DNA from 3 places in the Streptomyces sp. CNS606 genome. Region 1 is predicted to be linked to each of the others. Evidence: predicted binding sites of a transcription regulator. Region 1 holds the regulator's gene; each other region holds the start of a gene.

Region 1 (10,382 bases):
GCGGTGGACCGGCTCGGCAAGGAGCTGGGCTTCGAGTGGGCGGAGATCGTGCCCGTCTCGGCGACCGCGGGGAAGCAGGTCGAGCTGCTCGCCGACCTGCTGGTGCCGCTGCTCCCCGAGGGGCCCGCGCTCTACCCGGACGGCGACCTCACCGACGAGCCGGAGCAGGTCATGGTCGCCGAACTGATCCGTGAGGCGGCCCTGGAGGGCGTGCGGGACGAGCTGCCGCACTCCATCGCGGTGGTCGTGGAGGAGATGCTGCCGCGCGAAGGGCGGCCTGCGGACCGCCCGCTGCTGGACGTGCATGCCAACATCTTCATCGAGCGGCCGAGCCAGAAGGGCATCGTGATCGGCCCCAAGGGGCGCCGCCTGAAGGAGGTCGGAACGACGTCCCGCAAGCACATCGAGGCGTTGCTGGGTACTCCGGTCTACCTCGACCTGCACGTGAAGGTCGCCAAGGACTGGCAGCGCGATCCCAAGCAGCTCCGCCGCCTGGGCTTCTGACGCCCGGGGCTTCCGGGCGGACGAGTCCGGTGATCCGTCGCGGCGCGGCGCGGGCCCGGGGCACGGACGGGCGCTTCAGGCGCGGCGCTTGGGCAGGGGGACGCGGTCGAGGTCGCGGGCGGTGGTGAGTTCGCCGTCGAAGCCGGCCGCGCGGGCCTGCGCGGCGAAGGCGGCGGGGTCCGGGTAGCGCTGGCTGAAGTGCGTGAGCACCAGGTGCCGCACGCCGGACTCCGCCGCGACGCGGCCCGCCTGACCGGCGGTCAGGTGCCCGTACTCCTCGGCGAGCGCGGTGTCCTCGTCCAGGAACGTCGACTCGATGACCAGCATGTCGCAGCCCTCCGCCAGCGCGTACACGCCGTCGCAGAGCCGGGTGTCCATGACGAACGCGAACCGCTGGCCGGGGCGTGGAGCGCTGACCTCCTCCAGGGTGACGCCGCGCAGGGAACCGTCGCGCCGGAGCCGGCCCACGTCCGGGCCCGTGATGCCGTGCGCGCGCAGCCGTTCCGGCAGCATGCGGCGCCCGTCCGGCTCGGCGAGGCGGTAGCCGTACGCCTCCACGGGGTGGGAGAGGCGGTGCGCGGTGAGGGCGTAGGCGGCGCCCTCGTACAGCACGGCCTGCTCGGCGTCGGGGACGGGCTCCGTGCGCAGGGGGACGGTCTCCCGGTAGGCGGTGGCGTGACGCAGCCGGTCGAAGAAGTGCGTGCCGGACGCCGGGTAGTGGGCGGTCACCGGGTGCGGCACCCGGTCGAGGTTGATGCGCTGCAGGACCCCCGCGAGGCCGAGGGAGTGGTCGCCGTGGAAGTGGGTGACGCAGATGCGGTCGACGTCGTGTGCGGCGACCCCGGCGTACAGCATCTGCCGCTGGGTGCCCTCGCCCGGGTCGAAGAGCAGGCCCTCGCCGTCCCAGCGCAGCAGATAGCCGTTGTGGTTGCGGTGCCGGGTCGGCACCTGGCTGGCGGTGCCGAGGACGACGAGTTCGCGGACGGACATGGCCGGGTCCTGTCGGGGCGGGCGGCGGCGGGCGGCGTGGGCGGCTCAGCCGGGCGGGCGTGGGCGGCTCAGCCGGGCGGCCAGTTGAGGCCGCGGCCGCCGAGCACGTGGGCGTGCGCGTGGAAGACGGTCTGGCCGGCACCCGTGCCGGTGTTGAAGACGACGCGGTAGCCCGTGCCCGGGCCGCCCTCGGCGACCGCGATGCCCTCCTCCTCGGCGACCGCGGCCGCTTCGCGCAGCACGTCGGCGGCGATCTGCGGCGCCTCCACCGCCAGTGTGACGGCGTCCTGGTGGTGCGCCTTCGGGATCACCAGAACGTGGGTGGGGGCCTGCGGGTTGATGTCGCGGAAGGCGAGAGTCGTCTCCGTGTCGCGTACGACGGTCGCGGGGACGTCCCCCGCGACGATCTTGCAGAACAGGCAGTCGGCCTGCGGTTCTCCCGCCACGGTGGCGCCTCCGGCTGTGCGTCGTCGGTGTACCCAGCGGATCGTACCGCCCGGGCGGCTGCCGGGACGTGCGCACGCCCCGGCAGGGTCGCGCGCATGCGTGTGCGGGCCGCTCGTGCGGCCGCTGCACGCCCATGGGTGTCCGGCGCGGGCGATGCTCTGACGGATGTCAGGCGGGGGCCGGGAAGCGGTAACGGGTCTGGCCGTGCGGGTCCTTGGCGAACGCGAGCACCTTGACGGGCTCGACGCGGAACACGGCGGCCGCGTCGTCGCCGGAGCCGAACACCCCGTCGCCGACGTCGAAGTGCCAGTCGTCGCCGTACTTCGCCTCGTAGGCGTCGGCGATCTCCCGGAGTGCGGCGCGGCCGGTGACGGGGACGGCGACGCCCTCGACGACGACGTCGAGGCCGCGGTTCCAGGCGTTCGCGCCGGTGGTCAGCGCGACCCGGCGGCCGTGCCCGAGGTTGCGGGCCTTCTGTTCGCGCAGGCCGGTGCAGAAGTGGATCTCCTGCCCGGCGCCCCCGGTCACGCCGATCAACGGCGTCACGTGCGGGCGGCCGTCCCGCCGGACGGTGGTCAGCCAGTACAGCTCGGCCTCCCGGAGCGTCCGGGCGACCTCCGCCCACGGTGTGGCGACGGCTTCCGGCGCGCCGAACCGGACGTCGATCTCGGGCGCGGGGACGAGGGGCATGGCGGACCTCCTGCGGGACGGGGTGCTCTCACAGGGGACGACTCCTCGCACCGGGCGAAATCATCGCGACCCGGCGCGGGCCGTCAGGACCAGCGGCCGGTGCGGGTCAGCAGCAGGGAGGCCGCGGCGGTGCCCGCCGTGGAGGTGCGCAGCACCGTGCGGCCCAGCCGGTACGGCTCGGCGCCCGCCTCCGCGAACGCGGCCAGCTCCTCCGGGGAGACGCCGCCCTCGGGGCCGACGACCAGCACGACGTCCCCGTCCACCGGGAGCGGAGCGGTGGCCAGCGGCGCGGCGCCCTCCTCGTGCAGCACGGCGGCGAACGCGGCACCGGACAGCAGCGGCGCCACCTGCGCGGTCGTGGCCGGTTCGGCGACGTGCGGAAACCGCAGGCGCCGGGACTGCTTGCCCGCCTCGCGAGCGGTGGCACGCCACTTCGCCAGCGACTTGGCGGCGCGTTCGCCGCGCCACTGCGTGATGCACCGGGACGCCGCCCACGGCACGATCACGTCCACGCCGGTCTCCGTCATCGTCTCCACGGCCAGCTCGCCCCGGTCGCCCTTGGGCAGCGCCTGCACGACGGTGATCCGGGGACGGGGTACGGGCTCGGACCGGACGTCGGTGACGGCGACCTCCAGCCGGTCCTTGCCCTCGACGGCGGCGACCGTGCCGTGGGCACCGGTGCCCGCGCCGTCGGTGAGGACGATCGACTCGCCCACGCGCATGCGCCGCACGGAGACGGCGTGCCGACCCTCCGGACCCGTCAGCCACACGCTGCCGGCCCCGGTGAGGGGCGGCGCGTCCGGCCCGTCGAGCAGGAACACGGGAGCGGTCACGCCTCCACCTCCCGTCCCGTCGACGCGGCGCGGGCGAAGGCCAGTTCACCGGCGAGCACCTCGACGAGCCGCGCGGCGGGCATCGTACGGGCCAGCCGGTGGCCCTGGCCCGCCCACAGCGCCAGCCCCTGCGGGTCGCCGGCCTTCGCGGCGGCACGGCGCAGGCCGGCGGTGAGGTGGTGGACGTCCGGGTAGGCGGCGGGAGCGTGCGGACCGTGCTCGCGCACGAAGCGGTTGACCAGGGCGCGTGCCGGCCGCCCGGAGAAGGCGCGGGTCAGCTCCGTGCGGTCGTACAGCGGGTCCGTCAGCGCCCGCTTGTGCTCGGCGTGCGCACCGGACTCGGGGCACACCAGGAACGCGGTGCCGAGCTGGGCGGCGCTCGCACCGGCAGCCAGCACCGCGGCGATCTGCGACCCGCGCATCAGCCCGCCGGCGGCGACCAGCGGCAGGCGCACCGCCTCGCCGACGAGGGCGAGCAGCGTCAGCAGTCCGGTCGCGCGGCAGCCGCCCTCCTCCGCCGGGTCGTCGTGGTGGGTGCCCTGGTGGCCGCCGGCCTCCGCGCCCTGCACGCACACGGCGGCGGCGCCGCGGTCCTGGGCGGTGAGCGCCTCGTCCACGGAGGTGACCGTGACGACCGTCGACGTGCCCGCCTCCGCGAAGCGGCGCAGCACGCGCTCCTCGGGGCAGCCGAAGGTGAACGACACCAGCGGCACGGGGTGTTGGAGGAGGACCGCGACCTTCGCGTCGTAGGCGTCGCTCCCGCCCACGTCGGTGTCGCCGAGTTCGGCGTCGTAGCGGGCGGCCTCGGGGGCGAGCCGGTCGCGGTAGGCGGCGAGCGCCGCCGCCTCGGCGGCCGGCGTCTGGGGCAGGAAGAGGTTCACGCCGAAGGGGCGGGGAGTGAGCCGGCGCAGGTGGCGCGTCTCCTCGTACATGGCCTCCGGCGTCTTGTAGCCGGCGGCGAGCATGCCGAGGCCGCCGGCCTCGCTGACGGCGGCGGCGAGTTCCGGGGTGGAGGCGCCGCCCGCCATGGGTGCCTGAACGACCGGGTGACGGAGGAGGGCGAGGTCGAGGTCGGGGGCCATGTGACCATCCTGTCACGCCCCGTACGCCGCCCCCGGCGGGGGCCGCAGCCGTTCCGCGGTCGCCGCGCGGCACGGCCGCCCCGGCGGGTCACCGCGGCGGACGGCTCAGACGCCCACCACCGCGAGACGCCGCCGGACAACGACGCGCGGACCCCGCGGCTGCCGCGCAACGGTACGGCGCGGCACCGCACCCCGGCACCGTGCGCAGCGCGCGGAAGGCACGCCGCGCAGGCGGGCCCGGCGGGGGTCAGCGGCCGTTGAACGCGTCCTTGAGGCGGTGGAAGAGGCCCTGCTGCCCCGGCTGGAACTGGCCCTGGGGCCGCTCCTCCCCGCGCAGCGTCGCCAGGCGCCGCAGCAGGTCCTCCTGCTCCGGGTCCAGCTTGCTCGGCGTCGTCACCTCGACGTGGACGATGAGCTGGCCGCGGCCGCCGCCGCGCAGGTGCGTGATGCCGCGCTCGTGCAGCGGGATCGACTGGCCGGACTGCGTGCCGGGCCGGATGTCGACCTCCTCCATGCCGTCCAGCGTCTTCAGCGGCACCTTCGTGCCCAGAGCGGCGGCCGTCATGGGGATGGTGACCGTGCAGTGCAGGTCGTCGCCGCGGCGCTGGAAGGTGGAGTGCGGGGTCTCGTGGATCTCGACGTAGAGGTCGCCCGCCGGACCGCCGCCCGGGCCGACCTCGCCCTCGCCGGCGAGCTGGATGCGCGTGCCGTTGTCGACGCCGGCCGGGATCTTGACCGTGAGGGTCCGCCGCGAGCGCACCCGGCCGTCGCCGGCGCACTCGGGGCACGGCGTGGGCACGACCGTGCCGAAGCCCTGGCACTGCGGGCACGGGCGCGAGGTCATGACCTGGCCGAGGAAGGAGCGGGTCACCTGCGAGACCTCGCCGCGTCCGCGGCACATGTCGCAGGTCTGCGCCGACGTGCCCGGTGCGGCGCCCTCACCGGAGCAGCTGCCGCACACGGTGGCGGTGTCGACCTGGATCTCCTTGGTGGTGCCGAACGCGGCCTCGTTCAGGTCGATGTCCAACCGGATCATCGCGTCCTGGCCGCGCCGGGTACGCGAGCGCGGGCCCCGCTGGGACGCCGTGCCGAAGAAGGCGTCCATGATGTCGGAGAAGTTGCCGAAGCCGCCGCCGCCGAAGCCGCCCGCGCCGCCGCCGGGACCCGCGGGGTCGCCGCCGAGGTCGTAGACCTGCTTCTTCTGCGGGTCGGAGAGCACCTCGTACGCGGTGTTGATCTCCTTGAACCGGTCCTGCGTCTTCGGGTCCGGGTTCACGTCCGGGTGCAGTTCGCGCGCCAGCCTGCGGAAGGCCTTCTTGATCTCGTCCTGCGAGGCGTCGCGCTGCACGCCGAGGACGGAGTAGTAGTCCGTCGCCACTTAGCTCTCCGCCAGGATCTGTCCGACGTAACGTGCCACTGCGCGTACCGCTCCCATCGTTCCGGGGTAGTCCATCCGGGTCGGCCCCACCACGCCGAGCTTGGCGACCGCCTCGTCGCCCGAACCGTAACCGACCGAAACCACGGATGTGGAACTCAGCCCCTCGTGAGCGTTCTCGTGACCGATTCGCACGGTCATGCCCGAGTCGGTGGCCTCGCCGAGCAGCTTCAGCAGGACGACCTGCTCCTCCAGCGCCTCCAGCACGGGCCGGATGGTGAGCGGGAAGTCGTGGCCGAAGCGGGTGAGATTGGCGGTGCCGCCGATCATCAGCCGCTCCTCGGTCTCCTCGACCAGCGTCTCCAGCAGGGTGGCGAGAACGGTGGAGACGGTGCCGCGGTCGTCCGCGTCGAAGGAGTCGGGGAGGTCCTGCACCAGCCGGGGCACGTCGGTGAAGCGCTGGCCGGCGGTGCGGCCGTTGAGCCGTGCGCGCAGGTCGGCGACGGTGTTCTCGCCGATCGGCGCGGGGCAGTCGACCATGCGCTGCTCGACGCGTCCGGTGTCGGTGATCAGCACCAGCATCAGGCGGGCCGGCGCGAGGGCCAGCAGCTCCACGTGCCGCACCGTCGAGCGGGTCAGCGACGGGTACTGCACCACCGCGACCTGCCGGGTGAGCTGCGCGAGCAGCCGCACCGTGCGGCCGACGACGTCGTCCAGGTCGACGGCGCCGTCGAGGAAGTTGTGGATCGCGCGGCGCTCCGGCGAGGACAGCGGCTTGACGCCCGCCAGCTGGTCGACGAAGAGCCGGTAGCCCTTGTCGGTGGGGATGCGTCCGGCGCTGGTGTGCGGCTGCGCGATGTAGCCCTCGTCCTCGAGCGCCGACATGTCGTTGCGCACGGTCGCCGGGGAGACCTTCAGGTTGTGTCGCTCCGTGAGCGCCTTCGAGCCGACGGGCTCCTCGGTGCCGACGTAGTCCTGGACGATGGCGCGCAGCACCTCGAGTCTGCGTTCACTGAGCACGCGCACACCTCCGTCCCAGGGCCGTCCGCCGTGCTGCCCGGCCGCTGCTGGCCTGGCACTCTCCTTGGTCGAGTGCCAGCGGTTTCCCAGCAAGTGTACGGCCGGGGGACGTGGCCGGGGCAAGGGCGGCTCCACTGCGGGTCGGTAGCGATTCCGTGGCGGTCGGAGCGGGTCGGCGCGAGGACGCGGGGTACGCCCCGTTAGCGTCGGGAGACATGGACATCGGTTGGGAAGAGCTCGCGCCGGGCGTGCTGCGCGCGCGGCTGCCGCGGTGGGACGCCACGGTGGGCGCCGTGGCCGCTGCGGACGGGGCGCTCGTGGTCGACACCGGATCCTGTCTGGCCGAGGGCGCGGCGGTCCGTACGGCGGTGCGTGAACGGCTCGGGCTGCCGGTGACCCGGGTCGCACTCACCCACGCGCACTTCGACCACGTGCTGGGCACCGCCGCCTTCGCGGGCGTGCAGGTGTACGGCGCGGTGGGGCTGGAGCGCGTCCTGCGGCACGACCGGGAGGCGATCCAGCGGGACGCGGTGCGGCACGGCCTGGACCCGGCCGCCGCCGCGCAGGCTGCGGACGCCCTGGTGCTGCCCCAGCACGCGGTGAGCGGCGAACTGACACTGTCCCTCGGCGGCGGACGACAGGTGCTGCTCGCCAACGTGGGGCCCGGCCACACCGGCCACGACCTGGCCGTACTGGTGCCGGGGCGCGAGCCCGGCGCGCGGGAGGTGGTGTTCTGCGGCGACCTGGTGGAGGAGTCCGGAGAACCGCAGGCCGGGCCGGACGCCCTGCCGGCCCGCTGGCCCGCCGCGCTGGACCGGCTGCTGTCCCTCGGCGGCGAGGACGCCGTGTACGTGCCGGGGCACGGCGCGGTGGTCGACGCGGCGTTCGTCCGCGCCCAACGTGACGCACTGGCACGGCGTTTCGCCCGGCCGTGACGCCTGCGGCCAGAATGGGCGGATGCGCAGTCGCCGGTACGACCCCGACCTCACCCCGCCCTGGAAGCGCCGCACGGCCGCGGTGCCCGAGGTGCCCGCCGACCCGGACCTCGTCGTCGAGGAGGCCGCGACCGGCTTCTGCGGCGCGGTGGTCCGGTGCGAGAAGACGGCGCAGGGGCCGACGGTGACGCTGGAGGACCGGTTCGGCAAGCACCGCGTGTTCCCGATGGAGCCGCGCGGCTTCCTGCTGGACGGGGAGGTCGTCACCCTGGTGCGGCCCGCGTCCGTCGCCCCCGCGGCGCCTGCCGCCGCCGGGCGCACGGCCTCCGGCTCGGTCGCCGTGCCGGGCGCACGGGCCCGCGTCGCACGGGCGGGACGGCTCTATGTGGAGGGGCGGCACGACGCGGAACTGGTGGAGAAGGTCTGGGGCGACGACCTGCGCGTCGAGGGCGTGGTGGTCGAGTACCTGGAGGGCGTCGACCACCTGGCGGGGGTGGTGGACCTCTTCGACCCCACCTCCGACGCACGGCTGGGCGTGCTCGTCGACCACCTGGTGCCCGGGTCGAAGGAGTCCCGGATCGCGGCGGACGTGACCGCGACGTGGGGCGCGGAACGGGTGCTGGTGGTGGGCCACCCGTTCGTCGACATCTGGGAGGCGGTCAAGCCCGCGGCGCTCGGCATCGACGCCTGGCCGCGGGTGCCCCGCGGGCAGGACTGGAAGACGGGCGTGTGCGAGGCGCTGGGTTGGCCGGCGAACACCGGGGCCGCGTGGCGGCGCATCCTCGGCGCCGTCCACTCCTACCGCGACCTGGACCCGGGCCTGCTCGGCCCGGTGGAACACCTCATCGACCACGTCACCGTGGGCGGCCCGAACGGCGGCTGACCCACCTGACGTGACCGGCTCACGTCAGGGTCCGGAACCGTAGTCGGCCGTCGGCCGCCTCACCCTCGCCCGCCGGTTCGGTGAACAGCACGCAGCAGCCGGGCAGCGGGTCGGCCAGCAGGTAGGCGCACCGGTCGGTTCACTTGTTCGAGTGACGGGTGGGGTCCTCGCGGTCACCGACCCGGCCACCGGGATGCAGGTGGGCGCAGACGAAGGCGAGAGCCATCGCCCCGGCCATGCAGGCGAACACGACCTGGGTGGCCTCGGCGAAGTCCATGCGCACGGCGTCCATCGTCTCCCGCATGAACGACGACACCGGACCGCTGCCGCCGGGCTCCGACTCGTCGCCGTGGCCCGTGACGGACTCCGCCACGCGGCGCGCGACCTCGGCGGACCGCTCCCCCGTGAAACCGCGGCGCTCGAAGGTGTCCAGCACCCGGTCCGTCGTGACATGGGTGAGCACCGTGCCGAAGACCGCGAGCCCGACGGCGGCCGCGAAGTTGCGCAGGGTCTGCGTGATGCCGGTGACCTCGCCGTACGAGGCGGAGAGGGCGCGGTTCACGGCGTCCGTCGAAGCGGGCGACAGCAGGAACCCGATGCCGGCGCCGGCCATCACGATGTACGGCCACTGGTCGTTCAGCGACAGCTCGGTCGCACGGTGCGCCCACAGCGCGAACCCGGCGGCGCCCAGCGCGGTCCCCAGAAGCATGGGGTGCTTGGCGCCCCGGGTGTCGAGCATCCGGCCGCCCAGCTGCGACGCCACGCCGAAACCGGCGAAGAACACCAGCATGTAGATCCCCGCCTCGTTCGGCGACGCACTGAGTGACACCTGCGCGTAGACCGAGGCGAAGAAGAAGACCGGCACGAACGCGGTCATCGCAAAGAACAGCACCAGGTTGTCCGCGACGAACGCCCGGTCGCGGAACACCGCCATGGTGATGAGCGGATGACGCGTGGTGCGCAGCTCCACGCGGACGAACAGCGCCAGGATCAGCAGCCCGCCGGCGATGCACGCCCAGGTGGCGACGCTGCTCCAGCCCCACGCGGACGCCTGCATCAGCCCCAGGACGCTCAGGCCCATGCCCGCGGCCACGAGGACGGCGCCAGTCACGTCGAGGGTCTCGCGACGCGGCTCGTCGCGGATGCGGGCGAGCAGCGTGAGCACGATGGCGATCACGGCGACGGGGATGTTCACCCAGAAGATCGCCCGCCACGTCCACGAGGTCAGCCAGCCGCCGAGGATCGGGCCCACGGCGGTCAGGCCGCCGGACAGCCCGAAGAACAGCGCGAGCGCGCTGCCTCGGCGCTCCAGGGGGAAGACGGCGACCACGACCGCGAGGGCGGCCGGGAACATCAGCGCCGCGCCCAGCCCCTGCGTGGCACGGAAGCACACCAGCCACGCCTGGGCGAAGGAGTCGTCGGGGACGAAGCCGCACAGCGCCGAGGAGACGACGAACAGGACCGTGCCGATCAGCATGACGCGGCGGTGGCCGTAGAGGTCGGACAGCCTGCCGCCGAGCGCGAAGAAGGCTGCGAGGGAGAGCAGGTAGGCGTTGACGATCCACTGCACGCCGGACGACGACAGCGCCAGCTCGTCGGAGATCTCGGGGGCCGCGATGGCCA
Region 2 (10,382 bases), on a different contig from region 1:
TCGCCGGGGCTCGGCGCGGCGCTCGCGGGGAAGGCGGCGCCCAGCCAGAGGAGCAGCGCTGCGGCGACGAGGACGACGGGCCGCGGGCGTCGGGGGGCGAGGGGTTCAGTGGACACCGAGGTACTCCCGTATGTCGTCGACCAGGTCCTCGGTGTCGGTGTCGAAGAGCTGGACGGGGCCGGCGAGTTCGTCGTAGCGCACGGCGCTTCCGCCGTCGGGCGGCGGCAGCCGCAGCATCAGGTCCACGGCCGGCCGCCCCGAGGCCAGCTCGTCCCGGCAGTGCGCGCAGACCGGGGTCCGTGTCGCCTGCGCCGCACCGGGCAGCCGCACGCGGTGCCGGGTGTGAGCGGGTCCGTGCAGCGGGTTGAGCGGACACGGCACGTCGGTGTGCCGCACGGAACGGGCCCGTGCGGCGTGCGCGCCCGCACGGACCAGGGTGAGCGCGCAGGCGAGTTCCAGCGGGTCCGCGTCCCGGTCGAGACGGTGGTCGCCGTCCTCGTCGACGAGCAGGCGAGCGGCGTCCAGGCAGGACCACACCCGTTCCCGCACGTCGGCCGGGAGGGCGGGCCCTTCCGCGTCGAAGGCGGCGCCCAGGTCGCCGAGTTCGGCGTGCAGCGTGCGGCGCAGCCAGCCGGGGGAGGGGCGGTCGGGAGCGGGCGGGCCGGAGCCGGGGGACGGCGTGCCCGCCGCGGTGCCGCGGGCGCCGCCGGTGGACGTACGGGCGCCGGCGCCCGCTCCCGCGCGGGTGGGGGACGTCAGGCCCGCCAGCCCGAGGACGACCGCGGTGACGCCCAGCAGCAGGACCGCGGCGAGCGGGCCGATCAGGGTGAGACCGGGCCAGAAGTCCTCCGACACCAGCGGCGGCAGCAGGTCCTCGGCGACGGCGTCGGGGGCGGGTTCCGGGTCGTGGTACGGCTCGCCGGGCGGGCCCTGCGGAGCCTTCTCGATGTGGGCGAACAGGGCGGTGAGCCGTTCCGGCAGCAGCCTGTCCTCCGCCTCCCAGACCGCCTCCGTGGAGTCCTCGACCTCGTCGGGAAGGCGGTGGAGGGCGGCTTCGTCCAGCCGTGCGCCGTAGTTGGAGACGGTGATGCGGCCGCTGCCGGTGGAGTCCGCGACGACGAAGACGCCGTCCTTCCCCAGCTCGTCGTGGAGGCGTTCGGCCAGCAGCCTCTCGTCCCCCGCGCAGGCGTCCTCGGTGACGACGGGCAGCGCGGCGACGTACACCGGGACGTCCAGTTCCGCGAGCCGGTCCCGCAGTTGCCGCTGCTCGGCGGCGTCGAAGACGGCGGGGCTCTCCGGGTCGGCGTAGAACGGGCTCTCGCGCAGGCCGGCGGCGACGCGTTCGACGCGGGCCCGCAGGTCCTGCGCGGTGGGCGGCGGGCCGGCGTCGCTGCGGGTCTCGTCGCACACCACGTGGCCGCCCACGCCGACGAGCGTCGCGGTGACGGCACCCGCCAGGACCAGCGCGACGCGGGGGGTCAGGCGTCGCCGTGCGGGGCGGGCGGCGGAACGCCCGCCGGAGGAGGGCGACTTGGGCAGGTCGGTGCGGCGCTCGCGCGGGGCGGCGGTCGTACCGGCCCGGCGCCGTACGCCGCGCCGCACCACGTGCCAGCCGCACAGCACGACGGCCAGCGCCGACCCCGACATCAGCGCACCGGTGACGAAGCTCTGGTTGTTGCGGTCGGTGTCGCTGAGGTACCGGTCCGCGGGGCCCTTGCCGCCGTCGTGGTACGCCTGCGCCGCTGCGTCCGCGCGTGCGGCGGCCTCGCCGGAGGCGAGCACCGATACGAACCGTTCGAAGACGGCCACCGCCCCGGCGTCGGAGGGGAGTTCGTACTGGGCGGCGCGCATAGCCTCCCCGGCGGAGGCCCGCACGCCGTAGGCGACGGCCGCACCGTAGATGCCGTCCTCGTCCAGCACGACGTACAGGCCGTCCTCGCCCAGCCGGTCGTGCACGCTCGCCAGCAGGGCCTCCTCATCACCGCCCAACGCCTCGGTCGGCAGCACCATGACGTACGTCGGGACGCCGGTCCGCTCGGCGGCCTTCGCGAACAGCGGGGCGGCGGACCGGGGGACGGAACGCGGCACCTGGTCGCTGACGTACACCGGTTCCTCGGCCAACTGCCGTGCGAGGTAGGTCGAACGGGGGACGGCGGACGCGTTGTCGGCGGCCACGACCGGGGCGGGTGCGGCGAGGACGAGGGCGAGCACCAGCAGCGTCAGCGTCACGGCTCTGTGCATCGAGCGCCCCCGTCCGTCCTCATGTGCGCCCGCCCATCCTGCCCGCCCCCGCCGGCCTTGGGATTTCGGGGGCGGTGCGGAGGCGGCGGCCGGGGGCGCATCAGGTGAGGCTGACGCCGAGCCGCCCCAGGATGGTGAAGGCGTGGGTGCCGTAAACGGCAAGAACGCCGGCCACCACCAAGGCGATCGCACTGAGGGTGATGAGCCAGGACATGCGGATGCTGCCGCGGTCGCATGCGGGCTCGTGGTGTTCGATGTTTTCGCGCATCAGGTGCTTTCAGGTAGGTGTGGTTTCGTGTCGACGGCCAGCACGTTGTCGCACTGGTCGCGGACGTATGCGTTGTGCGTGGCGATGACGACAGCACAGCCGGAGTCGCTCAGCGCCCGGAGGGTGTCGACGACCATGACGGTGTTGTCGTGATCCAAAGCACCAGTGGGCTCGTCGGCGAGGACGAGTGCCGGTTGCTTTACCAGCAGGCGGGCCAGTGCGACGCGCTGTTGTTCGCCGCCGCTGAGGCGGTGGACGTGCTCGCTCTCCCGGCCTGCGAGCCCGACCCGGTCGAGGGCTTCAGCGCTCGTAGGGGCGCCGCCCCTACGACGCCGGGGCTTGGCGGCGACGTCGAGGTTGGCGACGATGGTGGCATTGTCGATGAGCGCGTAGTTCTGGAAGAGGTAGCCGAGGACGTCCCGGCGGAAGCGGCGGGCGCCGCGCTGACCGAGCTGAGTGAGGTCACGTCCTTCGTGGACGATGCGCCCGGCGGTCGGGGTATCGAGCAGTCCCAGACAGTTGAGGAGAGTGGACTTGCCCGATCCGCTGGGCCCGGTGAGCGCAAGCATGCGCCGTGGTTCCACGGTGAATGAGACACCTGACCACAAGGTGCGGGAGCCGAAGGACTTGGCAAGGTGTTGGGTCTCGATCACCGGCCGGCTCCTGCAGGGGGCTTCTTCGGGGTCACGACTGGGTCGCTCCTTCCCTGACGATGCGACGGTGGAACACTGTCAGCGCCACGAGGACCGCGGCGACCTCCACGGTGAGCAGCACGCCGGTGACTCCGAGGTCGACTCCGGTGAGCTCAACGGGGGCGCGGGGCGGTGGGATGCCGAGGGCTTCGAACTTCTCGAGCTCGCTGTTCTGCTGCCAGACCTGCCAGGGCACCCAGGCCGCGAGGAGCGACGCGAGGACCGCCTCGACGGTGAGGACCGGGCGATGGGTCGCGGAGAACGTCCATCCGCAGATGTGACGGGCGAAGATCGCCTGCGCGTTCTTCCGGGAGTGCACGATGCAGACCCCGATTCCCGTGATCAGCAACACAGCGACAGCCACCGCGAGATTGAACAACCGAAGTCTGAAGTCACCCACGACCTGCCGCAGTTTCAGCGCGGCATCTTCTGCGATCGGGACCATGCCGCTGACATAGGTCTCCAGATGGTGCCGTTCGATGCCTGCCACGACGTCGTCCGGACTCTTGAAGACGATGCTCGCCTGCGATGCGTATGCGGTGTAGCCCTTGTCGCTCAGATAGGGCGACCCGTTGGGGAAGGCGATGACGACGGGATCGGTGACGAACGATTCGTCCGCGCCCGGGCGGGGGTCGGCCCGGGACTGGCCACGGGGGTTGTAGGTGAACACGGACTGGCCGTTCCGTACCGGCAGCACTGTGATGTCGGCACGGTCGACACTCTTCGGATCGCTTGGACTCAGCAATCCGGGTACCAGGCTGCGCAGCAGGTCGGTGTGGGCGGACAAGCCGGAGGGAACGAACAGCCGTACCTGCTTGCGGTCGTTCACGTTGGAGGGGATGCGCTGCCCCTCGACGTCGAGAAGCGGCTGCTGGGCGAGGAAAGTCTCGTTGACGAGCAGGACGTCGCCGGGTGGCAGGTCCTCGCGGGGTGCGGACTTTCGTAGCCCCCGGTGCCCGACCACGATGACTTGACCGTCTCGGTCGGCCTCGCGAAGCCAGGCCCCGACGGCCCGGTCCAGGTCCTTGAGCGCATCGGGGCTGGCTAGGCTCCCGTTGAGGGTGATCGAGGTGGCCTTGCCGACCCGTTCGTACGCCTCGCTGCTCGTTTGCCGCTCGACGACGTCCTGTCCGGCGAGCACGACGGCCGTGGCGATGCTCAGCGTGAGCAGCAGCGCGGGGACGCGCACCGTGTACGCGCTCAATGAGGCTGCTCGTGAAGGGAGTTCACCTTTGAGGGCGCTGAGGATTCTGGTCTGGAACGTGAGCCAGAGCATCGCCCCGTGGGTGACGACGGCGACCAGACTGAGCGCCGTGCCGAGTCCGAGGGCGGTCAGGGCGTACAGGCCGAACCATGCGAGGTCGTTGTAGAGCGCGAGGAGTACTCCGGCGACGACGGTCGTTCCGGCCAGGACCGGCGCCCAGAAAACGGCGAGCTGCCGCAGGTCGCGCACCATGATCCGACTGAAGGACCGGCCCTGTAGTCGCAGCACGCCGTATGCCTTGGCGTTGAGCATCACGCCCGCACCGGTCATGGCCACTGCCGCCAGGGCCACGACGAAGAACGACTGGTAAAGCGCGCCTCCCGCGTAGACGGTCCCCAACTGCGACAGGGAGAAGGGGTGATTCACGGTGGCGCGCAAGCCGAAGGAGGAGAGCAGCTTTGTCAGCTCTGCAGCGTCCCCGTCGGTGCCGAACACGTAATAGAAGCCCCGGGGGTCCCGGTGCCCGAGCTCTCCTATCGGATGGACCTCTGTCCGGTAGCTGCCGCTGAACGCCGGGTAGCCGTCCGACAGCCATTCGGCCCGGGGGCCACTCGACGTCATGTAGAGGTGCCTGCGGCTGTACGGTTCGGAGAGGTCGGGAACCTCACGGGCGACCGACGCATCGTGTTCTGCGGCGAAGCGCGTCACCTCATGCACGATCCTGGTGCCGCTCGTGGAGCCGTCTGTGTCAGTGACCCATACCACGGCGGAATGGCCCAGCACCCAGTCCTCGTCGAGGCTCCGCACGAAAAGGAAAGCGAGCACCCCGGAGAACGCCAGTACGGCCACGTGCACGAACGTGATACTTCGGTGGAGCAAGAGATCGCCTTGGTAGGGGCGCCGCCGGCGCGCGCCGTACGTATGGTGGACGATGGTGGGTGGGTCACCAGGGGACAGGAACCTCCGCAGTCCTCCCCTGGTGGCCCACTCACGTTCAGGTCGCTCGTGCCGTGTAAGGCCGGGCGGGAGTCAGCAACTAGTGTTGTAGTACGACTCGTTGCCGCTCAGTGCCACAGGAGCCTGTGTGAAGGACCAGCTGCCCGCAGCCGCCTCGTCACTGTCGATGCGTGCGCCGACGGACGTCGAGCCGTGGCACGTGTCGTCGTGGTAGTAATCCGACCACACGACCGCGGTCCCCGCGCCGTAGTCCCAGGTGCCGCCACCCACGTGCTTGATGGTCGCCAGAGCCGGCGTGGCTCCGACCAGAACGAGGATGCCGGCCGCTGCCGCTGCCCTGAGTCCTTGTTTCTTCTTCACTCGAACTCCCTTGCTCGCGAGGCGATTTGACGAGTGCGACCCTCTCGTGAAGGGTTGTTGAAGATCAAGGAAGTTTTCGGACGGCCAACGTCGGTGTCCGTCGACTGAAAACGATCGTTAGCTGGTCTGGTCGTTACTGAACCGCCTTCCAGTCCGCCTCGCGATCGCCCGGTCGCCGAGTGCGGACGTCACCTGGCCGGGTGGCCGAGGAGCATCGTGGGGGCGCCCGCGACGCGGGTGAGGAACACGGTGGCCGAGCCCGGGCCCCGAGGCTTCACCTTCCGCCGCAGCTCCTCGGGTTCGACGGCGGAGCCGCGCTTCTTCACCGTCAGCGTGCCGATCCGCCGCTCGCGGACCAGGGCGCGCAGCCGCTTGAGGTGGAACGGCAGCACGTCGGTGATCTCGTACGCGGTGGCGAACGGCGTGGGGGTGAGGGCGTCGGCGGTGACGTACGCGATCGTCGGGTCGATCAGCCGGCCGCCGACGGCCGCCGCCGCCTCCGCGACGAGATGGGCGCGGATCACCGCGCCGTCCGGCTCGTAGAGGTAGCGGCCGACGGGGCCCGGCTCCGGGTCGGGCAGCCCGGCGCCGTGCAGGGTCGCGCCCTGCGGCAGCAGTGTGGCCCGCACGCGCGGACCGTTTCCGCCCGCGGGCCCGCCGAACCAGAGCACGGCCTCCTTCACGTCCCCGGCGCAGGAGATCCACTCCGCCTCGGCCTCCTCCGGCACCACGTCGTGCGGGATGCCGGGCGCCACCTTGAGGGCGGCGTGCCGCGCGGCGCGTGCGGTGTCGATCGCCCAGCTCAGCGGCGGTGAGTAGGCCTCCGGGTCGAAGATGCGGCCGCCCCGGCGCCCGCCGCGCCGGGCGGGGTCGACGAACACGGCGTCGCAGCCGGTGAGGTCCGCTGCGGCGACGTCGCCGCAGCGCACCTCGATCAGGCCGTCCAGCCCGAGTGCCGCCGCGTTGGCGCGGGCGACGGCGCAGGTCAGCGGGTCGCGGTCGACCGCCCGGACGGACAGGCCGGCCCGGGCCAGGGCGAGTGCGTCGCCTCCGACGCCGCAGCCCAGGTCGGCGATGCGGCCCACCCCGCGCGAGGCGAACCCGGCGGCGCGGTGCTCCGCGACCGCCGTACGGGTGGCCTGCTCCAGCCCGTTCGGTGTGAAGAACATCCGGGCCGCGTCCGCCGCGCCGAACTTGGCGACGGCTCGCTGCCGCAGCCGGGCCTGAGCGACGGCCGCGGTCACCAGCGACGGCGGATGCGTCCGCCGCAGCCGGGTCACCACGGCCAGCTCGTCCGCGGGGTCGTGGTCGCGCAGCGCGTGCAGCAGCGTCGTGCCCTCGGGCGTCAGCAGCGCGGCGAACGCGGCGACGTCCGCTGGTACGTCGTCCGGCGGGGGGTCCGGTGCGGCGCCGGGCACGTGGTCCGGCGGGTCGGGGGGACCTGGCGTGTCGGGGGTGTCGGATACGGCCACACGGCTCATTCTCCCCGCCGCGCCGGAACGTCTGCGGGGTGTCCCCGGGAGCGGGTGGCACGATCCGGCGTCATGCGAGTAATACGACAAAAGGGAAATATGGCCGGGCGAATGACCCGTCCCGTCCTGGCCTTCTCCGCCCTCGCGCTACTCGCCGCCCTCGCCCCCGGCGCGGGATCGACCGACGGGCCGCCGCCCGCCTCGGCCGCCGGCGACCCGGCGCAGGCGGACGGGCCCGCCACGGCGACCGGTGCCGGAACCGCCGGAACCGCCGCGCCCGGCGAGGACCGGGCGGCACCGGGGGAGCGGGAGGACGCCTCGCGACAGGACGGCCGGACCGGGGCACCGCCCGCGACGCGTCACCGCGACGACGGCCGGCCCCCCGGCCACGGGGGCGGGGAACCGGCCGCCCGCCCGCGCGCCGCGGGCCGCGTCGCCGCGTCGGCACGCCGCCCGCTCGCGCTCTCCTCCGCCGTGGGCCCCGCCGCGCGCGCCCGGGCGCTGGCCACCGCCGACACCCTCGCCGCGCACGCCGCACGCATCCAGCGGCGGGTCGCCGCGTACCACCGCTGGGGGCTTCGGCCGCCGCCACCGCGCCCCGCGCCGCCCGTCGTCAAGCCACGCGTCCGTGGCGCCACGGTGGTGCGCCGGGTGCCCACGGACGACCGGGTCGTCTTCCTCACCATCGACGACGGCGCGCGGAAGAGCCCCGAGTTCCTGCGCATGGTGGACGACCTCGACATCCCCGTGACGTCCTTCCTCGCCGACGACGAGGCGGTGCTCGGCCCGGGATACGGATACTTCCGCCGCCTGGAGATCCTCGGCGGGACCGTCCAGAACCACACGCTCACCCACCCCTACCTGCCGGCGCTCTCCTATCGGGAGCAGCGCCGCGAGATCTGCGGGCAACAGGACCGCATCCAGGAGGAGATGGGCGGTCCCCAGCCGCGCCTTTTCCGTCCGCCGTACGGCGCCTACGACCGGGACACCCTGCGCGCGGCCCGCGCCTGCGGCCTGGACGCCGTCGTGCTGTGGGGCATGGAGGCATGGGCGGACCGCATCGACTTCCAGGGGCCCGGCGCCGACCTCTACCCGGGCGCCGTGATCCTCACCCACTACCGCGGCCCGGCCTCCTGGGGCGACGGCGGCACCATGGCCGACATGCTGCGCGGCGTGCTGGAGGCCGCCGCCGAGCAGGGCTACGCCGTCGGCCGGATGGAGGACTACCTGTGAGCGGCCCGCCCGCTCAGCGCCCGTACAGCGTGGTGAGGTCGATCTCCATGGGGAACGGGACGACGACCGAGAGCGTGTCCCGGTGGATGCCGGTGGCCACGTAGGCGCCCGTGGTGTCGTCCAACTCGTAGGCGTGCACGACCGTCCGGTCGCCCTCCTCCTCGACGCGCCAGAAGTGCCGGATACCGGCGTGGGCATACTTCAGCGGCTTTGTCTCGCGGTCCCGTGCGACGGACTCCGGCGAGACGATCTCGACGACGAGGACGACTTCCCCGGGCAGGTAGGAGGTGCGCTGTTTCTTCGGGGGCGCGTCCACGACCAGGATGTCCGGCTCCGGGCGCTGGCGTTCACCCAGACGGATGGTCATCTCGGCGGGTACACGAAGGTGGTGCGGGGCCGCGAGCTCTATGGCGTTGGCCAGCCGCCGCATCACGATGCTGTGGAACTCGGTCTGCGGCGACATCATGATGAGCGCTCCGTCGATCAGCTCGGTGCGCGGGGCGGACGGCGGAAGCCGGTCCAGGTCGTCGGCCGTCCAGCCGTCCGGGGGCGCCGGCCACAACCAGTCCGGCAGGGATTCCGCACTCACAGTCGGCACTCCTTCGCAGGGCGGACACCTCGACGCGTCGATGCCGCTCAGCGTACCGCCGAGGCCCCGGGACACTCCGGTCGTTGGCACTCTGGTTGACGGAGTGCTAACCGCGGCATAATCTCGGTTCTGGCACTCTCCACCGGTGAGTGCCAAAGGCGCGACGGGCAGATCCGGCACCCGCGACGACGGGTCTTCCAGGTCGCCACCCCAGACATTCATGACCCCGCTGAGAACTCCGAAGGGGGAGGTCGGATCGTGACGACCGCCACCAGCTCCAAGGTTGCCATCAAGCCGCTCGAGGACCGCATCGTGGTCCAGCCGCTCGACGCCGAGCAGACCACGGCCTCGGGCCTGGTCATCCCGGACACGGCGAAGGAGAAGCCCCAGGAGGGCACCGTCCTGGCCGTCGGCCCGGGCCGCTTCGAGGACGGCAACCGCCTGCCGCTCGACGTGTCCGTCGGCGACGTCGTGCTGTACAGCAAGTACGGCGGCACCGAGGTGAAGTACAACGGCGAGGAGTACCTCGTCCTCTCGGCTCGCGACGTCCTCGCGATCGTCGAGAAGTAAGCACCTCCAGCAAGCCGAGAAAGCCGAAGAGAAGCTTTCGATCCGCGCCCCGGTACCCGCCGTGCATGAGCTTCCGGGACCGGGGCGCGGTTCATTCGAGAGGACCCATAGCTCCCATGGCCAAGATCCTGAAGTTCGACGAGGACGCCCGTCGTGCCCTCGAGCGCGGCGTCAACAAGCTCGCCGACACCGTCAAGGTGACCATCGGCCCCAAGGGCCGCAACGTCGTCATCGACAAGAAGTTCGGCGCCCCGACCATCACCAACGACGGTGTCACCATCGCCCGCGAGGTCGAGGCCGAGGACCCCTACGAGAACCTCGGCGCCCAGCTGGTGAAGGAGGTGGCGACCAAGACCAACGACATCGCGGGCGACGGCACCACCACCGCCACCGTGCTGGCGCAGGCGCTGGTCCGCGAGGGCCTGCGCAACGTCGCCGCCGGCGCCTCCCCCGCCGCCCTGAAGAAGGGCATCGACGCCGCGGTCAAGGCCGTCTCCGACGACCTGGTCGGCACCGCGCGCCCGATCGACTCCAAGGAGGACATCGCCGCGGTCGCCGCGCTGTCCGCCCAGGACAAGCAGGTCGGCGAGCTGATCGCCGAGGCGATGGACAAGGTCGGCAAGGACGGTGTCATCACCGTCGAGGAGTCGCAGACCTTCGGCCTGGAGCTGGACTTCACCGAGGGCATGGCCTTCGACAAGGGCTACCTGTCGCCCTACATGGTCACCGACCAGGAGCGTATGGAGGCCGTCCTCGACGACCCGTACATCCTGATCCACCAGGGCAAGATCAGCTC
Region 3 (10,382 bases), on a different contig from region 1:
CAGGCGGCGGCCACCGCCAGCCCGGCTGCCAGGAGGCGGCGCGGAGGGCGCAGCGCACGCCGCAGCGCCGGGCCACGCCGTCTGCGTCCCCGGCCGGCGAGGACCGGCGGGAAGTCCGCGACGCCGCCGCGTGGGGGCACCGCGGAGTCGGAGCAGCCCGGTGGCGCAATCGACGGGTACGTCCCGGCGGAGTGGGCGGGGAGCGAGGCACAGGATGAGGACATGCGTCACCACCTGACGTGGTCGGCCGTGAGAGGCGTGAAAGCCGTGAGAGCCGTACGAAGCCCGGTGCTTCGTACGGCTCTCACGGTGCACGATCACGGCGCGTCTCGCCGGAGGCTGTGGACGACGCGGGACCTGTGGACGACTCCGTCCCCCACAGGAGCGATGCAGTGCCTCACCCGCCGCACGAGCCCCGCCGCACACAGTCCGGAGGCGGATGCGCCTCGGTCGCCTCAGGGCAGCTTGATCCCCGGGTCCATCCCGTCCAGGGAGCGCCCGCACACGCAGTCCTGCTCGGCCGGCAGCAGCCCGACGGCGTCGAACAGCACCTCGCGCAGCCGCCCCACGTTCTCGCCGAAGACGCGCAGCACCTCCTCGTGGGAGACGCCCTCGCCGGTCTCGGCACCCGCGTCCAGGTCCGTCACCAGGGTCATCGAGGCGTAGCAGAGCCCGAGTTCACGGGCCAGGACGGCTTCCGGGTGACCGGTCATGCCGACCACCGACCAGCCCTGGGAGGCGTGCCAACGGGACTCGGCGCGGGTGGAGAAGCGCGGCCCCTCGACGACGCAGAGCGTGCCTCCGTCGACGGGCTCCCAGGCGCGTCCGCGCGCGGCGGACAGCGCGGCCTGACGGCCGTGCTCGCAGTAGGGGTCGGCGAATCCGCAGTGCACCACGTTCGGCTGCGAGCCGTCGGGCAGCGGTTCGCCGTCGAAGAACGACTGCACGCGGTTCTTCGTGCGGTCGACGAGCTGATCCGGGACCAGCAGCGTTCCGGGCCCGTACTCCGGGCGGAGGCCGCCCACCGCGCACGGGGCCAGTACCTGGCGCACGCCCGCGGACCGCAGCGCCCAGAGGTTCGCGCGGTAGTTGATGCGGTGCGGCGGCAGGTGGTGCTTGCGGCCGTGGCGGGGCAGGAAGGCGACGCTGCGGCCGCTGATCTCCCCGAGGAACAACGAGTCGCTCGGCGGGCCGTAGGGCGTGTCGACGGTGACCTCGGTCACGTCGTCGAGGAAGGAGTAGAACCCGGACCCGCCGATGACGCCGATCTCTGCTTGTGCGGTCATGCGGCTCACCCTACGGTTCCGCCGCGCTCCCGGTCAGGCCGCGGAGGAAGGAGCAGGGGACTTCGCAGAGCTCTTGCCGGAGCCCTTGTCCTTCGAGCCGCTCTTGGCGGAGGAGTCCGCGGAACCGGACGACGTGTCCGAGGAACCGTTCGAGGACGAGGACGAGGACGAGGCCGTGCTGCCCGACGAGGAGCCGCGGCTGTCGTTCCGGTAGAAGCCCGAGCCCTTGAACACGATGCCGACCGCCGAGAACACCTTCTTCAGGCGTCCCTTGCAGCCCGGGCACTCGGTCAGCGAATCATCGGTGAACTTCTGCACCACCTCGAGGCCATCGCCGCACTCGGTGCACTGGTACTGATACGTCGGCACGTCTTTCCTCCTGGCACTCTTCCCTGTGGAGTGCTAACGACGCTCCATCGTGCAGTATTTCCGTCCCGTAGTCCACCGCGCGCGCACCGGACATGGATCACAGAACGGCCGCGCACGGACGTCGCAGGGGCGTCGGGCCACGGGCCGCGGGCCACGGTCACGGGCCGCGGTGCCCCCCGGGGCGCCCGGTCCTGCGTCCGCCGGTCAGCGGTCCCCGGCCGCCGTGCTGCCGCCCGTGCCGAGCCAGCCCGCCAGCTTGCCGCCCCGGCTCACCGCGAGCAGCCGTCGCTCCGCCGCGTCCCGCACCGCGTCCGTGGTGACGACCAGCAGGTCGTCGCCGTGCCGCAGCACCGTGGACGGCAGCGGCACGAAGCTCGTGCCGGCCCGCACCACCAGGGTCACCGCCGCGCCGGGAGGCAGCCGCAGCTCCGTGACCTCCACGCCGTGCATCCGCGACGTCTCGCCCACGCTCATCGACAGCATGTGGCCGCGCAGCCGCTCCAGCGGCGCCGACTCGAGGTCGATGTCCGCGGGCCCGCGGGCCTCCTCCAGCCGGAGTCTCCGCGCGACCCAGGGCAGTGTCGGGCCCTGGACCAGGGTGAAGATCACGACCAGCACGAAGACGATGTTGAAGATCCGCTCGCTGCTGGGCACTCCGGCGACCATCGGGATGGTGGCCAGCACGATGGGCACCGCGCCGCGCAGCCCGGCCCAGGAGAGCAGCGCCTGGTCCTTCCAGGACCACCGGAACGGCAACAGGCCGACCACCACCGACAGGGGCCGGGCGACGAGGGTCAGCGCCAGTCCGACGGCGATCGCCGGCAGCACGTCGTCGCCCAGGTCGTGCGGCGTGACCAGCAGCCCGAGCAGCACGAACAGGCTGATCTGCGCCAGCCACGCGACACCGTCGGCGAAGCCGCGCACGGCCGGGCGGTGCGGGAGGCTGGCGTTCCCCAGCACCAGCGCGGTGATGTAGACGGAGAGGAAGCCGCTGCCGTGCAGCGTGGCGCCGCCCGCGTAGGAGAGGACGCAGAGCGCCATGACCGCGATCGGGTAGAGGCCGGACGCCGGCAGCGCCACGCGACGCAGCCCGAACGCGCCGAGGCGGCCCACCAGGATGCCGGTGACCGTGCCGATCGCCAGCTCCATGACGATCGTCGCGATCAGCACGTACCAGCTCTGTGGCTCGTGTTCGAGAGCGGAGAGGGCGACGACGAGGATGACCACCGGTGCGTCGTTGAAGCCCGACTCGGCCTCCAGTGTGCCGGTGATCCGCTGCGGCAGCGGCACCCTGCGCAGTACGGAGAAGACGGCCGCGGCGTCGGTGGAGGACACCACGGCGCCGATGATGAGGGCGAGCCGCCACTCCAGCCCGATGAGGTAGTGCGCGGAGACGGCGACCACCCCGACGCTGACCGCGACGCCGACCGTGGCCAGCGTGGCGGCCGCGGGGACCGAGCGCCGGATGTCGCGCCACTTGGTGCCCAGTCCGCCCTCGGCAAGGATCACGACGAGAGCGGCGTAGCCGAGGGTCCGGGTGAGTTCGGCGTCCTCGAATTCGAGGCCGAGCACGTCCTGGCCCATGAGGATGCCGATCCCGAGGTAGACCAGCAGGCTGGGCAGGCCCGTGCGTGCCGACAGCCGCACCGCGGCCATGGCGAGGAGCAGGACGGCGGCGCTGATCAGCATGATCTGGTTGAGCTGCTCGACAGTCAGGGGCCGCTCCTCCCACTCGTTCGTTTGAGTAGCTAACAATTTACCATCGCTTGACCGTCGGCCGGCTGCCCGGGGCCGGTGCCCCGGACCGCCTTCCGCCGGTCGGGCCCCGAACCGCACGACACCCTCTTCCAGGTCCGCGCGGCCCGCGGACACCGTGCGCCCGGTGGCACCGGCACCGGCAGTGGTGGCGCGACGCGCGACGTCCCGCGCCGGAGCCCGGTGCCGGGGGCTCGGAGCCGGGGTCCTCTCCCATTCTCGGCGCCAGCGCCCCCGCACGCGCCCAGACTTGCCCTCTGTGCTGACTCCCTTTCGGAGCCGTCACCGGCTCGGCCTATGGTTGCTCCAGCAGTCGAAGGATCACCCCTGCGCTCGAAGGACAGCGATGCCCGCCAAGAAGCCCCCACGACGCGCCCGCCTGATCGTGATCGCAGTCGTGCTGCTGCTCGTGGCAGGCATCGGTTACGGCACCTACTGGAGCGTCGGCACCGTCCGCAACTCCTTCCCGCAGACGACGGGTTCGCTGAAGATCGACGGCCTCTCCGACCGGGTCACCGTCAAGCGCGGCGAGCACGGCGTTCCGCAGGTCTACGCCGACAGCGCGCACGACCTGTTCATGGCGCAGGGCTTCGTACACGCCCAGGACCGGTTCTGGGAGATGGACGTCCGCCGCCACACCACCTCCGGCCGGCTGTCGGAGCTGTTCGGCGAGAGCCAGGTGCGTACCGACGCCTTCCTGCGCACGCTGGGCTGGCGCGAGGTCGCCGAGCGCGAGTTCGAGAAGCTGGACCCCGACACCAGGGCCTACCTCAAGGCCTACGCCGACGGGGTCAACGCCTACCTCGCGGACAACAAGGGCTCCGAACTCTCCGTCGAGCACGCCGCGCTGAACCTGGACAACGGCTACGAGCCCGAGCCGTGGGACCCGGTCGACTCGGTGGCCTGGCTCAAGGCCATGGCGTGGGACCTCCGGGCCAACATGGAGGACGAGATCGACCGGGCGCTGATGACCACCCGGCTGTCCCGCGAGGAGATCGAGGACCTCTACCCGACCTACCCGTACGACCGCAACCGCCCCATCGTCGAGGGCGGCACGGTCGGGGAGGCCACCGGCGAGTTCCTGCCCGAGGGCGCCCCCGCCCCGGGCACCGACCCCGGCACCGCCGCGAACCCGGGCACCGCCGCGAACCCGGGTGCCGCGGGCACGCAGCAGGCCGTCCAGGGCGGTCGCGGCGCGCTCACCTCCGTCGCCGAGGCGCTGGAGAAGGCCCCCTCGCTGCTCGGCCCGAGCGGCAGCGGCATCGGTTCCAACTCCTGGGTCGTCTCCGGCGAGCACACCACCACCGGCAAGCCCCTGCTCGCCAACGACCCCCACCTCGCCCCGCAGCTGCCCTCCGTCTGGACCCAGATGGGCCTGCACTGCCGCAGCGTCACGAAGAAGTGCCCGTTCGACGTCTCCGGCTTCACCTTCTCCGGCATGCCGGGCGTCGTCATCGGCCACAACCAGTCCATCGCCTGGGGCCTGACCAACCTCGGCGCCGACGTCACCGACCTCTACCTCCAGAAGATCGAGGACGGGAAGTACCTGTACGACGGGAAGCAGGTCCCCTTCACCACCCGGCGCGAGGTCATCAAGGTGGCGGGCGGCGAGGCACGAGAGATCACCGTCCGCGAGACGAACAACGGCCCGATCGTCTCCGACTTCAACACCGAGGCGACCACCGTCGGCGAGGAGACCCCCGTCGAGGCGTCCGCCCCGGACCGCGGCGACGGCTACGCCGTGTCCCTGCGCTGGACGGCGCTCAAGCCCTCGCGCAGCATGGACGCCGTCTTCGCGCTGAACAAGGCGACGAACTTCGAGGAATTCCGGTCCGCCGCCCGGCTCCTGACCGTCCCGGCCCAGAACCTGATCTACGCCGACACCGAGGGCAACATCGGCTACCAGGCCCCCGGCCGCATCCCGATACGCGCCGACGGCCACTCCGGCCGCTACCCCGCCCCCGGCTGGGACCCCGACTACCGCTGGACCGACTACGTGCCGCAGTCCGCGCTGCCGTGGGAGTACAACCCGGACCGCGGCTACATCGTCACCGCCAACCAGGCCGTCGTGGACCAGCGCGACTACCCGTACACGCTGACCCAGGACTGGTCGTACGGCGTGCGCAGCCAGCGCATCGACGACCTCATCCGCTCCAAGATCGAGGACGGCGGCAAGGTCTCCATGCAGGACATGCAGGAGATGCAGACGGACAACAGCAGCGAGATCGCCAAGCTCCTCGTCCCCTACCTGCTGAAGATCGACGTCGAGGACGCGTACGTGCGCGAGGCGCAGGAACTGCTGCGCGGCTGGGACTACACGCAGGACTCCGACTCGGCCGCGGCGGCGTACTTCAACGCCGTCTGGCGCAACGTCCTGATGCTCGCCTTCGGCGACAAGCTGTCCAAGGAGGTGCGCGTCGAGGACGACTGCCTGTGGGTGCCGCCGGCCGACGAGTCCGCGCCGCTGGAGGACCTGGACGGCGACAGCGCACTCGTGCGCGAGTGCGGACAGCGCGACGCCGACTCGGCGCAGCCGGACGGCGGCGGCCGCTGGACCGAGGTCGTGCGCGGCCTGCTGGACCAGCCGGACAGCGCGTGGTGGAAGACCCGCGGCACCGACCGCAACCCGGGTGCCACCGGCCGCGACGAACTCCTCGCCGAGGCGCTCGAGGACGCCCGCTGGGAGCTCACCTCCGAGCTCGGCAAGGACATCGACACCTGGAGCTGGGGCCGCCTGCACCGGCTGATGCTCAAGAACCAGACGATCGGCACCGAGGGCCCGGGCTACCTCCAGTGGCTGCTCAACCGGGGCCCGTGGGACCTCGGCGGCGGCGAGGCGACCGTCAACGCCACGGGCTGGAACGCGGCCGGAGGCTACGACGTGAGTTGGGTCCCGTCCATGCGCATGGTCGTCAACCTGGACGACTTCGACGAGTCGAGCTGGATCAATCTCACCGGCGCCTCCGGCCACACCTACCACCCGCACTACGTCGACCAGACCGACCTGTGGGCGGAGGGCGAGCAGCTTCCCTGGGCGTACGGCGACCGGGCGGTGGAGAAGGGCACCGAGGACAAGATGGTCCTCATGCCCTGACCCCCGGCCGGGACGCTGGACACGCCCCGGCGGTGTGCTCCGCGCTTCGGCGGACCCTCCGGCCCTCAGCCGCTCCGGCCCTCAGGCCCCTCCGAACCGGTGCACCGCGGTCGGCGTCACCGCCGCCAGCACCGGCCGGTCGTGCGGCTCCGCCGGTACCCGGTCGCGCACCTCCCCGTCGTACAGCAGCACCACCAGCGGGGGCCGTGCGCCTGCCGCGGCCAGCCGGGTCAGCACCCGGTCGTAGCTGCCGCCCCCGCGTCCCAGCCGCATGCCCGCGGCGTCCACGGCGAGCCCCGGCAGCAGCACCGCGTCCGCCTCGGTCACCGCCTCGCGCCCCAGGCGGGGACCGGCGGGCTCCAGCAGTCCGCGACCGGCGCGCGCCAGCCCGTCCGCGCCTTCGTACGCCGCCCAGTCCAGGTCGTCGTCCGGCAGCAGCACCGGCAGCAGCACCCGCACCCCGCGCACGCGCAGCGCGTCCAGCAGCGGACGGGTGCCGGGCTCCCGACCGACCGACACGTACGCCGCGACCGTACGGGCGTCGGACAGCTCCGGGAGTTCCAGCGCATGCCGTGCCAGCGCGTGCGGCGCCTCCCGCACGTCGTCCGCCGCCAGTGCGGCCCGCGCGTCCAGTACGGCACGCCGCACCGCCCGTTTGCCCTCCGCGACACCGCTCACCGCGCGAACCTCGTCTTCCCGTCATCGTCACCCGTTATCGTGCTGCCATGAGTAGCTCACGACCCAGGATCAGCAAGGCTGTCATCCCCGCCGCCGGCCTCGGCACCCGGTTCCTGCCCGCCACCAAGGCGACGCCGAAGGAGATGCTCCCGGTCGTCGACAAGCCCGCGATCCAGTACGTGGTCGAGGAGGCCGTCACCGCCGGTCTCTCCGACGTGCTCATGGTCACCGGCCGCAATAAGCGGCCCCTCGAGGACCACTTCGACCGCAACTACGAGCTGGAGGAGGTCCTGCGCGACAAGGGCGACGCCACCAAGCTCACCCGCGTGCAGGAGTCCAGCGACCTGGCCACGATGCACTACGTGCGCCAGGGCGATCCCAAGGGCCTGGGCCACGCCATCCTCTGCGCCGCCCCGCACGTCGGCGACCAGCCGTTCGCCGTGCTGCTCGGCGACGACCTGATCGACCCGCGAGACCCGCTGCTCGCCCGGATGATGGCCGTGCAGGAGCAGCACGGCGGCAGCGTGGTGGCGCTGATGGAGGTCGAGCCGGAGAGCATCCACCTCTACGGCTGCGCCGCCGCCACCGCCACCGACGAGGACGACGTCGTCCGCGTCTCCGGCCTGGTCGAGAAGCCGTCCGCCGCGGACGCGCCCAGCAACCTCGCCATCATCGGACGCTACGTGCTGGACCCGGCCGTCTTCGAGGTGCTGCGCAAGACCGAGCCGGGGCGCGGCGGCGAGATCCAGATCACCGACGCCCTGCAGACCCTCGCCGACGAGCCGGCCCTCGGCGGCCCGGTGCACGGCGTCGTCTTCCGCGGTCGCCGCTACGACACCGGCGACCGCGCCGACTACCTGCGGGCCATCGTCCGCCTCGCCTGCGAGCGCGAGGACCTGGGGCCGGACTTCCGCGCCTGGCTGCGCGGTTACGTCGCCGAGGAGATGGGCGGCTGAACGGCGGCCCCGTCACCCGCCGGGCCTGGACCGGGACCGGCGGGACGGCGGGAGCGAGGGCGGCCGCATGAGGCCGCATGAGGACGCACGAGGAGTCGCGGTGAGGCACGGTGAGACGCGGTGAGTGAGATCTGGTCCGTCGACGAGCACCTGGTGGACGTGCTGAGCGGCATCCGTCCACTGGAGCCGATCGAGCTGAACCTGCTGGACGCGCAGGGCTGCGTGCTGCTCGACGACGTCGTCGTCCCCGCGTCCCTCCCGCCCTTCGACAACAGCTCGATGGACGGGTACGCGGTGCGTCCCGTGGACGTCGAGGGCTGCACCGAGCAGTACCCGGCCGTGCTCACCGTGCTCGGCGACATCGCCGCCGGCAGCCACGAGCCGCTCAGCGTCGGGCCCGGCCAGGCCGCGCGCATCATGACCGGCGCCGCACTCCCGCCGGGCGCCGAGGCCGTCGTCCCGGTCGAGTGGACCGACGGCGGCACCGGCGGCGGTCCCGCCGACAGCATGACCGCGCACAGCGCCGACCCGGCCGCGGCGAGCGGCGAGGTGCGGGTGCACCGCTCCGTCACGCCCGGCCAGTACGTGCGGCCGCGCGGCAGCGACGTGCAGGCCGGGACCGTCGCGCTGAAGGCGGGGACCGTGCTCGGCCCGCCGCAGATCGGGCTGCTCGCCGCCATCGGCCGGGCGTCGGTGACCGTACGGCCGCGGCCGCGGGTCGTGGTGCTGTCCACCGGCAGCGAACTCGTGGCGCCCGGCCGGGAGCTGGGGCCCGGCCAGATCCACGACTCCAACAGCTACGTGCTGGCCGCGGCCGCCCGCGCGGCCGGTGCCGAGGCGTACCGGGTCGGCGCGGTGACCGACGACGCCGACGTCCTGCGGTCCACCGTCGAGGACCAGTTGATCCGCGCCGACGTGCTGGTCACCAGCGGCGGCGTCAGCGTCGGCGCGTACGACGTGGTGAAGGAGGCGCTCGGCGGCATCGAGGGGCCGGACGGCAGCGTCTCGTTCCGCCGTCTGGCCATGCAGCCCGGCAAGCCGCAGGGCTTCGGCCTGATCGGCGCCGACCGCACGCCCCTGCTCGCCCTGCCCGGCAACCCGGTCAGCTCGTACGTCTCCTTCGAGTTGTTCGTCCGCCCGGTGGTGCGCACGCTGATGGGGCTGGAGCCCGCCTCGCGCACGCCCGTCCGCGCGCGTCTGGCGGGTGAGGAGCCGTTGCGTTCCCCGGCCGGCAAGCGGCAGTTCCTGCGCGGCGCGTACGAGCCGCCGGCGAGCGGGGACGGCGTCGGCACCGTGCGGGCGGTCGGCGGCGCCGGCTCGCACCTGATCGCGGCGCTCGCGCAGGCGGACGCGCTGCTCGTCGTGCCCGAGGACGCCGAACAGGTCGCCCCCGGCGACTTGGTCGACGTGCTGCTCCTCGACTGAGCGGGGTACCCGGTCCGCCGCCCGAGGGCGGGCTCCGGTCTCCGGGCGGCGCGGGCAGGAGTACCGTGTCAGCCGCACACGACCGGACGGGACCGGACGGAGAACGATGACCAGCCCGGAGCAGCACCACCTCACCCACGTCGACGACGCGGGCGCCGCACGCATGGTCGACGTCTCCGGCAAGGACGTCACCGCCCGTACGGCACGCGCCTCCGGACGGGTGCTGGTCTCGCCGCGGGTCGTGGAACTCCTGCGGGGCGAGGGCGTCCCCAAGGGCGACGCGCTGGCCACCGCACGCATCGCCGGCATCGCCGGCGCCAAACGCACCCCCGACCTGATCCCGCTCTGCCACCCGCTGGCCGTCTCCGGCGTCAAGGTCGACCTGAACGTGGCGGACGACGCGGTGGAGATCACCGCGACGGTGAAGACGACCGACCGCACGGGTGTGGAGATGGAGGCGCTGACGGCCGTGTCGGTCGCCGCGCTCACCGTGGTCGACATGGTGAAGGCCGTCGACAAGGGCGCGGTCGTCACCGACGTGCGGGTGGAGGAGAAGACAGGGGGCAAGTCCGGCGACTGGCACCGCGACGCGCCCGCAGCCGCCGGCGAGCAGGTCGCCGCCGAGGGGCCGACGGGCGCGGGGCCCACGGGCGCGGAGGCGACCGGCGCGGGCGACGGCGACCAGGGCCACGCCGACCAGGGCCCGCGGTACCGGGCCCTGGCGGTCACCGCGTCCAACCGTGCCGCCGCCGGGGTCTACGCCGACAAGGGTGGCCCGTTGCTGGCCGGGGGCCTGCGGGCGATGGGCTTCGCCGTCGA

The links. Region 1 encodes HrcA, which represses chaperone genes, less so after heat shock. Its sites were predicted from a motif close to TTNGCACTCNGNNNNNCNGAGTGCNAA; they were not measured.
Region 2: the regulator HrcA is predicted to act here: its motif matches at 9,100-9,126, upstream of groES (co-chaperone GroES).
Region 3: the regulator HrcA is predicted to act here: its motif matches at 1,666-1,692, upstream of K304_RS31070 (FmdB family zinc ribbon protein).

The regions. Positions count from the first base shown of each region.
Region 1 is NZ_AUFD01000013.1:50,278-60,659, reverse strand. Features, by position in the region: gene era (GTPase Era) at 1-504, shown strand, start outside; gene K304_RS0110725 (ribonuclease Z) at 580-1,494, opposite strand; gene K304_RS0110720 (histidine triad nucleotide-binding protein) at 1,563-1,940, opposite strand; gene K304_RS0110715 (pyridoxamine 5'-phosphate oxidase family protein) at 2,110-2,631, opposite strand; gene K304_RS0110710 (16S rRNA (uracil(1498)-N(3))-methyltransferase) at 2,715-3,464, opposite strand; gene K304_RS0110705 (nitronate monooxygenase) at 3,461-4,546, opposite strand; gene dnaJ (molecular chaperone DnaJ) at 4,794-5,924, opposite strand; gene hrcA (heat-inducible transcriptional repressor HrcA) at 5,925-6,941, opposite strand; gene K304_RS0110685 (MBL fold metallo-hydrolase) at 7,157-7,876, shown strand; gene K304_RS0110680 (DUF3097 domain-containing protein) at 7,899-8,759, shown strand; gene K304_RS0110675 (MFS transporter) at 8,899-10,382, opposite strand, start outside.
Region 2 is NZ_AUFD01000010.1:127,679-138,060, reverse strand. Features, by position in the region: gene K304_RS0108175 (hypothetical protein) at 1-116, opposite strand, end outside; gene K304_RS27990 (hypothetical protein) at 106-2,241, opposite strand; gene K304_RS33285 (hypothetical protein) at 2,342-2,509, opposite strand; gene K304_RS0108160 (ATP-binding cassette domain-containing protein) at 2,509-3,162, opposite strand; gene K304_RS0108155 (hypothetical protein) at 3,194-5,254, opposite strand; gene K304_RS0108150 (lactococcin 972 family bacteriocin) at 5,435-5,722, opposite strand; gene K304_RS0108145 (class I SAM-dependent methyltransferase) at 5,911-7,203, opposite strand; gene K304_RS0108140 (polysaccharide deacetylase family protein) at 7,306-8,427, shown strand; gene K304_RS0108135 (Uma2 family endonuclease) at 8,441-9,016, opposite strand; gene groES (co-chaperone GroES) at 9,275-9,586, shown strand; gene groL (chaperonin GroEL) at 9,703-10,382, shown strand, end outside.
Region 3 is NZ_KE384521.1:810,239-820,620, forward strand. Features, by position in the region: gene K304_RS0124400 (RcpC/CpaB family pilus assembly protein) at 1-224, opposite strand, end outside; gene K304_RS0124405 (S-methyl-5'-thioadenosine phosphorylase) at 456-1,286, opposite strand; gene K304_RS31070 (FmdB family zinc ribbon protein) at 1,320-1,655, opposite strand; gene K304_RS0124415 (potassium/proton antiporter) at 1,860-3,410, opposite strand; gene K304_RS0124420 (penicillin acylase family protein) at 3,757-6,504, shown strand; gene K304_RS0124425 (5-formyltetrahydrofolate cyclo-ligase) at 6,586-7,182, opposite strand; gene galU (UTP--glucose-1-phosphate uridylyltransferase GalU) at 7,230-8,138, shown strand; gene glp (molybdotransferase-like divisome protein Glp) at 8,259-9,563, shown strand; gene moaCB (bifunctional molybdenum cofactor biosynthesis protein MoaC/MoaB) at 9,670-10,382, shown strand, end outside.